3 regions of the Psychromonas sp. MME2 genome follow, and region 3 is predicted to be linked to each of the others. Evidence: predicted binding sites of a transcription regulator. Region 3 holds the regulator's gene; each other region holds the start of a gene.
What was found. The regulator FliA, encoded in region 3, starts transcription of late flagellar genes. The targets are predictions, from matches to a motif close to CTAAAGNTNNNNNNNNNNNNGCCGATA.

Region 1 (3,285 bases), on a different contig from region 3:
TCAGGCAACATCATTTTAGCTAATAAAGCAGCATGGAAGGCATTGGCCATTAACATACCTAAACGCTTACAGACCTGCTGAGATAAATTTTTGTTTTCTAATAGGCCATCTAATATTTTGGATGTCAAACAGATATTTTTTACTGTGCGTATACCCAACACAATAGCCGCTCTAGAAACGGTCGTTATCTGACGTTTAGAAATACGGTTACCACTATTTACAACTTTTAAAACTGAGGATGATAGAGATTGATAGTGTAAGATCACCTTACATAATTTAGGTATAGAACTAATGTCATCATTGGAAAATTTATCTAATTTACTCGCAACAGAAGTAATTGCTGGTAGCTCATTCTTAGATAATAACTCAACCCACCTTGCCGCTGTTCGCTTTCTATTTTCTGCCATGAAGAACACTACCCCTAGATTCATTTGCAATTATTGTGATGAGGAGTAAAAGGCGCCAACTATCCCTATGGTACCTCAAGATACTTTGCCAGGCCTATTATTGAATAACTGATATTATTCTAATTAAACAGGCCATCCGCCTAATCCTTTCCATTTGTTGACAATATAGAAAAACAACTCTGCGGTCACTTGTGTATCGTATAAAGCAGAATGCGCCTCATTATTATCATAGGGTATTTTGGCCTGTTCACAAGCCTTCGCAAGCACAGTTTGACCAAGGGCTAACGCAGCCATACTCGCTGTATCAAAACTGACAAAAGGATGAAATGGGACTCTTTTAAAGTTACAACGCTGGGTTGCCTGATTTATGAAACCTTGATCGAATGAAGCATTATGAGCCACAATTATAGAACGATTGCATTGATTATTTTTTTGATGTTTACGAACTAACTTAAAAATTTCGCTTAATGCCTCACATTCATCAATAGCGCCCCGTAACGGATTAAAGGGATCAATACCGGTAAATTCCAATGCTTTAGGATCTAAATTCGCCCCCTCAAATGGCATTATATGAAAATGAATTTTTTCTGCAGCATAAAGGTAACCTTGTTCATCCATCGCAGGAAAAATTGCGGCGATTTCTAGCATCGCATCCGTTTGAGAGTTTAATCCTGATGTTTCAATATCAATAATAACGGGGTAATAACCACGAAAACGCGCAGTCAATGTGTTTGCCATAATTTACTCATAGTTAAAATTTGAAAAGTAATTATGCCTGATTTTTCCGAAAACAGCATAAAATTCACTAAAGAAAAAAATATCGCTGCCGATAATAATGATGACGCCTTAATAAGATGAGTTATATTATGCAAAAAATTATTTTTATAACACTGCTATTTTTCTATCAATCAGCCTTTGCAACGAATAAAAGTTATCACGCAGATATGGATAACTCCCTTTGGTATATCTCCAGCTCTACTCCCATTCAATGTACACTGGAGCACCCTATTCCAAATTATGGACAAGCGCATTTTGAGGCAAGGGCAAGTAAAAAAATCAACCTTGATTTTATTTTACATAGTAAACTGGCGATGCCCGTTACACGCACAGTGAAACTCAAATCAATACCGCCACAATGGCGCCCCGGTGCACCTAGCGAAGATATTGATACCGTCGAGTTTTATCAACAATTTGATGGTTATGTTACGCAACAAAGCGCTTGGCGCATGTTGAACGAACTTGAAGCAGGACAATACCCAACCTTTTTCTTTGAAGATTGGCGTAATAATGATCAAATAACCAGTGTCGCACTTTCATCAATCAATTTTAATCGTAGCTATGATGAGTTTAGTAATTGTGTCGATCAACTGTTACCCTACGATTTTGAAGATATCTCTTTTAGTATTTTAAAATACAATAAGAACGGCGTTAAACTCACCTCATTTTCCAAAAAACGTTTAAAAATGATTGGTGATTACATTAAATATGATGAAAATATTAGTGTTGTGCTCATTGCAGGATACTCAGATAGCTATGGTTCCCGTAGTCATAATCAAAAATTATCGGAGCAACGCGCAATTTCAGTTAAAGAATATTTAGAACAATTAGGTCTAGATGATGAAAAAATACAGGTAACAGGATTTGGTGAAAAACATCATGTGGCGGATAACCAAAATATATTAGGACGGATGCAAAATCGCCGCGTAGTTATCTCTATTGAACGGGAAGATAGTTAACTCATCCAACACATGCCCCATTCGAATATTATGATTGGGGCATAATACACTACTTTTTCATTTTAGATAACAAGTCTGCAAAGGGGTTGTAGGTTGCACTGGCTTGTACATCATCACCAGCGACTACCGTACTGCCATACAAATCTGCTTGAGTATATTTATCATGCTCATGGTCATGACAGTAGATACACAATAACTCCCAATTACTTCCATCTGCTGGATTATTACTGTGATCATGGTCGATATGATGAACCGTTAATTCACGTAAATTAGAATAAACAAATTCACGCGCACATTTTCCACACACCCACGGAAACAATTTTAATGCTTTATCGCGATAGTCATTTTCCATTGATTTGTAATTGCTTGGGATATAGGCCATTTGAGTACCACTCTTTAAATGATTAATATTAAAAACAGATAATATACCCATGATACTTCAAGATGCAAAGTCAGCAATAATATTATTTCTACAAACAGTGTCGATTAAAAAGACGATTTCAAATACACTATCGGTAAATAAATTACCGGAATTAATCATGTATAAATTAATTGCTTTAGATATGGATGGCACCTTATTAAATAGCCAAAAAGCCCTAACCAATCGTGTTCGCGAAGCAATATCAGCGGCAAAGGAACGAGATATAAAAGTAGTATTAGCTTCAGGCCGCCCCTTTGAAGGCATGCTACCAACATTACAAGCGTTGGGTTTAGATGGTGAAGATGATTATGTGTTAACCTATAACGCCTCACTCATTCTTAAAGTAGCCTGTCGCTCAGTTATAAAAAGCTCTATTTTAACAGGGCGAGATGCGATTGAGTTATATCAGCTAGCAAATAAGTTAGATGTTAATATTTTAGCTTACTCTATGACGCATGGGCTGATCACACCAAAGGAAAATAGATATACGGATTATGAAGCAAAACTCAATGGCATTGAATTTAACCTATACGACTTTAATCAGCTTGATGAAAATGATGATATCATCAAAATTATGATGATTGACGAGCCAGAACAACTCGCTAAAGGGATTAAATTACTCCCAAATGAGATGCAAGAAAAGTATTCAATGGCACAAAGCACACCATTTTTTTACGAGTTTATGCATAAAAATAGCAACAAAGGTGAAGGCATGGCTGCT
Region 2 (3,285 bases), on a different contig from region 3:
ATTAAATGATAAAGTGTTCGTCTACGCAAACCGTACGGTTGTTTTTGAATAGTATGGCAATAAAAGCATTAATAGGTTTTACAATTAACGTCTATTAATGCTTACCCCAATCTTAGCAATACCCTTCTCGACCATTAACGTTATTAGTCCAACCATAAGCCCTACCAATAATTCAGCTAACATCGTCGGCATAAATAATAAATAATCAGCAATAGCATGCACATTGTGCACAAATATGCCTCCGGCAACGAGTAACATAGCTAACGTACCGACAATAGTTAATAGGCGAATAACTTTCGGTAATGCCGCAACAAGTAACTCACCGATAAATTTTAAAAGGTTATTTTTCTGCTCTGCTAACGCTATTAATTTAAAGCCGACATCATCCATGCGAACCAAAAGTGCCACAAAGCCATAAACACCCACTGTCGCCAACAGAGCCACAAATGAAACAACAATAATTTGTAATATTAAAGGCTCTTGCATGACTGTACCGAGGGCTAAAACGATAATTTCAATGGAGAGAATAAAGTCAGTCAGTATCGCTGATTTTATTTTTTTTTGCTTCATAATTCAAAAAATCTTGGTCATCTTCGAGTATGGTGTTGATCGGCCGACTCTCTTTTTTTTGAAGATACTCAAATATTTTCTCTGCACCTTCAAAGGCAAGATATATCCCTCCTACCATTAAAATAGGGATAATCAGCCAATTAGCAAAGGCACTCAATAGAAAAGCAACGGGTAAAATGATCAATTTATTACGTAAAGAGCCCTTCGCTATTGCCCATAACACAGGCAACTCTCTGCTTGAAGAAAATCCAGATGCTTTTTCAGCCCCCACAGCCAAGTCATCACCCAATACACCCGCGGTTTTTTTAGTCGCGACTTTACTCATCATTGCCGCATCATCTAACAAAGCAGCAATATCATCAAACACAGCAAAAAAACCCGTTGCCATTATTCTTCCTCAAAAATATGAAATAGCGCGTAGACCATTCCATTAACCATTACATATAGTTCACTTTAATTGGTTTATTATCTAAATCCAATTCTTGATAGCGATTCATGAGCTCATTTGTAACACCGGTTGAGGTGAATTGAATAGACGAATTGCCTAATGAGGCAGAAAGGCGCTGCTGTGCAACTAAGGATATATTATCAACAATGTCATCACTAAATTCACCTTGCTCAGGGCGAGCTAGCAGTGCTTCATTATGCAATAATTGCTTTAAACGAATTGTACGAAAATGGTTATTATGTAAATCAGCATTCATATTACATGCTTGCTCAAGGGTAACACCTCCGTTAACAAGGGGTTGAGCAGGAGGAAGTTGAAACTGTTGGCGTAACGATGCGGTTGTCTCTAAAGCCACTTCTTTTTTTGCCGCTAAATCAAATTGTGCAAAATCTCTTGCGTCATCGGATAAAAAACTGAGTAACAAATTAAATTTGTCACGCGTGCCATTGTGTACAGCAGCATTTAATTGCTGCCCTAATTGCCACTCATTTATCAATAAATTGTTATCTAGCTGTTTACTATTCATACATTTTCATTGTTTTATCTCCGATATAAAGTGTTATCGGCAACAAACTGATTTTATTTAATGTTTTTTTATTTTTTTAACTTCACATGCCTCTATTATCTGCTATTATTGCCCGCGAAATAACGGAGGGGTTCCCGAGTGGCCAAAGGGAGCAGATTGTAAATCTGCCGCGTAAGCTTCGGTGGTTCGAATCCACCTCCCTCCACCATTTCACTCCCCTGAAAGTCTTTCCCTTCATAGAATATTTGTTTTACTATACAAAGTACGTAAAATAATCGTTTTGCACTACATCCTAGCTTATTATTATCTACAATTAAGTACATTACGCTCATTCTCAAATAAAAGTGAAGATCAATAAACAATGTTTAATTATAAAGACAAAAATATTTTAATTGTTGATGATCAAAAAGCATTCCATATCATGCTGCGTAATATGCTCACTAATCAGGGGGCTAGTGCACAAAAGATTTCCTTTGCTGAAAATGCTGAAGGCGCTGTGAAATTAGCAGAGAAAAAAACTTTTGACCTATTTCTTGTGGATTACAATTTAGGGTCGGGCAAAAATGGCGTACAACTTATTGATTTTCTACGTCAAAAAGAGTTAATCACCAATCATGCAATATGTTTTATTATCACCGGTGATAATAATAAAGGGATGGTACTTACCGCGCTTGAAAAGTCACCCGATGATTATTTAATGAAGCCCTTTTCTCAAACACAACTACTTAATCGACTGCGTAAAGCCGCACAAAAAAAAGAGGTAGTCGTTGATATTTTTGATGCCTTACAAAAACAAGAATATTCACAGGCCATTGCATTATGCAAAGAAAAAATTAATCAAAGCGCTGATTACAGAAAATTATGTAAAGCCCTCTTAGCTGATATCTACATAGAAATAGAGAAATACGAAGATGCAGAACGAATTCTTAAACCGCTCGTAGAAAACAGACCACTAATAAGAGCGAGCATCAGTTTAGGTAAAGCTTATTATTTACAGGATAAGCTATCAGAGGCGATTAATTTATTAAACATAGTAATACAAAATTCCCCCTTACAGATAGAAGCCTATCAGTGGCTATCACGCACCTATAAAAAAAATGGTGAACTAGAGAAAGCGCTAGCAACACTTAGCTATGCTGCTAGTATAACCAATCATAGTATTGAACGGCATCAAGAAGTGGCTATCTTAGCCAATGAAATGAACGAGCATAAACTCGTGATCAGTAGTTATTCGGCGATTTTACAACTGAGTCGTAACTCTTTTTACCCAAATCCTTGTCACCTCGCTAACTATATCCGTTGTATTCTTGAGTATGCTCTTTCCGAAGATGATTTAATTGATCGAAAAATCATTTTAAAACAAGTCAGCTCAGCACTCTACCAAAGCCGTTTTGAAGAGGGGAGAAATAAAGATTTTGACTTCAACTGCTTTGATGAAATTTGCCAATCTAAAGTATTCTTTGCTCTAAATGAACCATTAAAAGCGAAACGGAAATTGCTAAGTACGCTAGAACAAAATGATAAAAAACCTGAAGAATTTGAAACAACTCTATTATGCGAAGCACTTTTTTTCACTATTAGATATCGGTGAGTTTGATTATGCAGCCCCCTTTTTAAAGGAAATTAAACAACGCGATATCATCGATTCAACCATGCAAACAGCAATTAATAAACAAACCGGTAGTGCACTGAAAGCCCGCATGAGTACATTTAAAAAATATAATACATTAGGCATCCAAGC
Region 3 (3,285 bases):
AAACTTGCAGCGCAATTTGCCATGAAATATGGTGCTGAACAGGTTGCATTAATTACTACTGATACTTATCGTATAGGGGCTCATGAGCAATTAGCAACCTATGCTAAAATAATGGGCTGTGCGATACGGGTTGCAAAAGATGCCGATGAGCTTTCAGAGATATTGTATCAATTCAGAGAAAAGCGTTTAGTACTTATTGACACAGCTGGGATGGGGCAACGAGATGTACGATTATCGGAACAACTTGATACGTTAATGCGTAATAGTCGGGTCAATATCCATAGCTATTTAGTTATATCATCTACATCTCAACGGCGTGTTATTGAAGAAGCTTTATTACATTTTAAACGAATTAAACTTTCTGGTTGTATCTTAACAAAAGTCGATGAAAGTGTCGGTTTAGGTGAAGTGCTGAGTGTTACCATGGAGCATGCGCTACCTATTAGTTATGTGACAACGGGGCAGCGAGTGCCTGAAGATATTGAAATAGCAAAAACGGAAAGTTTAATCACGCAAACATTAGAGATGATGAACGAGTTATTCACACAGCAGCAACAGCAGTGGTTTGATAACTTTAGCGATTAAATTTTTTGTTATAATTAGCAATAAAGGTAATAGCAAACCTTTATCGTATAAAATAAGTTAATAAATAATGAGTAATATGATGATTTCAGATCAAGCAAGTGGCTTAAGAAGAATGACAAATAATCAAGTAAAAGTAATTGCCGTTACCGGTGGTAAAGGCGGCGTGGGTAAAACGAATGTTACTTTGAATCTTGCTGTATCACTTGCGCAACGAGGCAAACGAGTTTTAATTCTAGATGCCGATTTAGGTCTGGCAAATGTCGATGTGCTACTTGGTATTCGCGTCACCAAAAATTTATCGCATGTCTTATCTGGTGAATGCACCCTTGATGAAGTGATTGTGGAAGGTCCGGATGGGGTCATGATTGTTCCTGCGACATCTGGAACACAGTCAATGGTTGAATTGTCTGATGTTGAGCATGCTGGGCTGATTCAAGCCTTCAGCTCTTTACAAACTCCGATCGATATTCTTCTGATCGACACCGCCGCCGGTATTTCCAATATGGTTGTCAGTTTTGCTCAAGCGGCGCAGGATGTGATCATGGTGGTTTGTGATGAACCTACATCAATTACAGATGCCTATGCACTGATTAAAATTTTAAGTAAACAAAATGGCGTTTATCGTTTTAAAATTGTTGCCAATATGGTTCGTAGCTTACGAGAAGGGCAAGACCTATTCACTAAATTGACGCGCGTAACGGATCGTTTCCTCGATGCTTCCTTAGAGCTTGTTGCTTGTATCCCATTTGATGGCAATGTTCGCCAAGCGGTGCGTAAGCAAAAAGTGGTTGTTGAAGCATACCCTAAAACACCTGCATCATTAGCATTAAAGGCATTAGCAAATCGAGTTTGTGATTGGCCTATCCCGAATCAACCCGGCGGACACTTGGAGTTCTTTATTGAAAAATTGTTACTCAATGATAATGCTAAAATAAGCGAGTTGCCATAAGTGATAAAAGCACAGGGCTATTACAATAATACTTCAGATCTCATTGACCGCCATTCTGAACTAGTAAAAAAAATAGCTTATCATCTTAATGCTAGGTTGCCTGCTACCGTGCTGATCGATGATTTGCTGCAATCTGGTATGATTGGTTTATTGGAAGCTGCGAGAAATTTTGATGCCTCTAAGGGCGCAAGTTTTGAAACTTTTGCAGGTATCCGGATACGTGGTGCAATGTTAGATGAAATACGTAAAGGCGATTGGGTACCGCGTTCAGTGCATAAAAACAGTCGTGAAATAGCGGCTGCAATCAACGCGGTTGAAAAACGTACTGGTCAAGATGCAAAGGACAGTGAAGTTGCAAAAGAGTTAGGTATATCACTTATTGATTATCAACAAATGTTGCAGGATGTAAATTGTGCTAGATTAGTTGCCTATGAAGATATTTCTGATTGTGATGAAGTGCATGGGGAAGAAAGTAGTGATACTGTTTTTGATGCTGTCAGTGAAAATCAATTTTCAAGCAAGCTCGTGGAGTTGATAAAACAGCTTCCTGAACGAGAAGCATTAGTATTATCCTTATATTATGATGAAGAGTTAAACTTAAAAGAAATTGGTTTAGTACTCGATGTGAGTGAGTCTAGAGTAAGCCAAATTCATAGCCAAGCACTACACCGCTTGAAAGCAAAAGCGCTAATTGCTTAGTGAGTTGCTAGACATGCTCTTCGATTACTAAGAGATACATCACAGTTGCATTAACAAATAAAGAAATGACAGGCTATTACGCTCATTTTTTTTTATATTTGCTTTTATTTATTTGTAGTAGATAAATAAAAATATTTTTTACTTAGGGGAATGTTTTGGACAGAAATATGAAAGTGCTAATTGTTGACGATTTTTCAACAATGAGAAGAATTATCAAGAATTTACTACGAGACCTTGGTTTTACAAACACATTTGAAGCTGATGATGGAAGCACGGCTTTACCTATGCTTAAAGAAGGCGGCTTTGAATTCGTTGTAACTGATTGGAATATGCCAATTATGCAAGGAATCGACTTGTTAAAAGAGATTCGCAAAGACCCCAACTTGAAACACTTACCTGTTTTAATGGTGACGGCTGAAGCGAAACGTGAACAAATTATTGAAGCGGCTCAAGCGGGCGTAAATGGTTATATCGTGAAACCTTTTACTGCGGGTACGCTAAAAGAGAAGTTAGATAAAGTATTTGAGCGATTAGGTTAAAAAGGAAATCGCTATGGCAAACCCATTGATGCCGCTACTCTCTATTGAACAAGCTAGAGCTGTTGTTGCTCATCTAGAAGCTGACGATATAGATGCTGCAAATAAAATTGTTGAAAATGTAACTCTTAGTACCATAAACAAAGATTTTGTGTTTGATAAAGTAGGTGAATTAACAAGAGAACTGCATGATACATTAGTTAGTTTTCAAGAGGACACTAGGTTAATTGATTTAGCTGACCATGAGCTTCCTGATGCTAAAGATCGTTTAAATTACGTTATTGAAATGACCGATAACGCAGCCAATAAAACGATGGATGCAGTTGATTCTTGTCTACCCATTGCCGATAAAATGATTGCTTCACTTGAAAAAATCAGTCCAAATTGGCAAGGTTTAATGACGCGAAATTTAGCGTTAGGCGATTTTAAAACACTTTGTCATGATGTTGATGCCATGCTTAAAGAGTCAACAATTAGTGCTTTAGATTTGCGATCTTCACTAACTGACATATTAAT

Region 1: AB1A03_RS16160 (flagellar protein MotY) is a predicted target of FliA. The motif match lies at 1,213-1,239, and genes of this name have one in related genera.
Region 2: AB1A03_RS09190 (VC2046/SO_2500 family protein) is a predicted target of FliA. The motif match lies at 1,579-1,605, and genes of this name have one in related genera.

Annotation. Positions count from the first base shown of each region.
Region 1 is NZ_JBEWXI010000015.1:169,627-172,911, reverse strand. Features, by position in the region: gene AB1A03_RS16170 (HDOD domain-containing protein) at 1-407, opposite strand, end outside; gene rnt (ribonuclease T) at 531-1,145, opposite strand; gene AB1A03_RS16160 (flagellar protein MotY) at 1,274-2,143, shown strand; gene AB1A03_RS16155 (YajD family HNH nuclease) at 2,193-2,525, opposite strand; gene AB1A03_RS16150 (Cof-type HAD-IIB family hydrolase) at 2,683-3,285, shown strand, end outside.
Region 2 is NZ_JBEWXI010000010.1:154,380-157,664, reverse strand. Features, by position in the region: gene purU (formyltetrahydrofolate deformylase) at 1-52, shown strand, start outside; gene AB1A03_RS09200 (DUF808 family protein) at 85-570, opposite strand; gene AB1A03_RS09195 (DUF808 family protein) at 533-958, opposite strand; gene AB1A03_RS09190 (VC2046/SO_2500 family protein) at 1,008-1,544, opposite strand; tRNA gene AB1A03_RS09185 (tRNA-Tyr) at 1,669-1,752, shown strand; gene AB1A03_RS09180 (response regulator) at 1,906-3,135, shown strand; gene AB1A03_RS09175 (tetratricopeptide repeat protein) at 3,083-3,285, shown strand, end outside.
Region 3 is NZ_JBEWXI010000007.1:55,189-58,473, forward strand. Features, by position in the region: gene flhF (flagellar biosynthesis GTPase FlhF) at 1-585, shown strand, start outside; gene AB1A03_RS07230 (MinD/ParA family protein) at 665-1,534, shown strand; gene AB1A03_RS07235 (RNA polymerase sigma factor FliA) at 1,535-2,233, shown strand; gene cheY (chemotaxis response regulator CheY) at 2,389-2,772, shown strand; gene AB1A03_RS07245 (protein phosphatase CheZ) at 2,786-3,285, shown strand, end outside.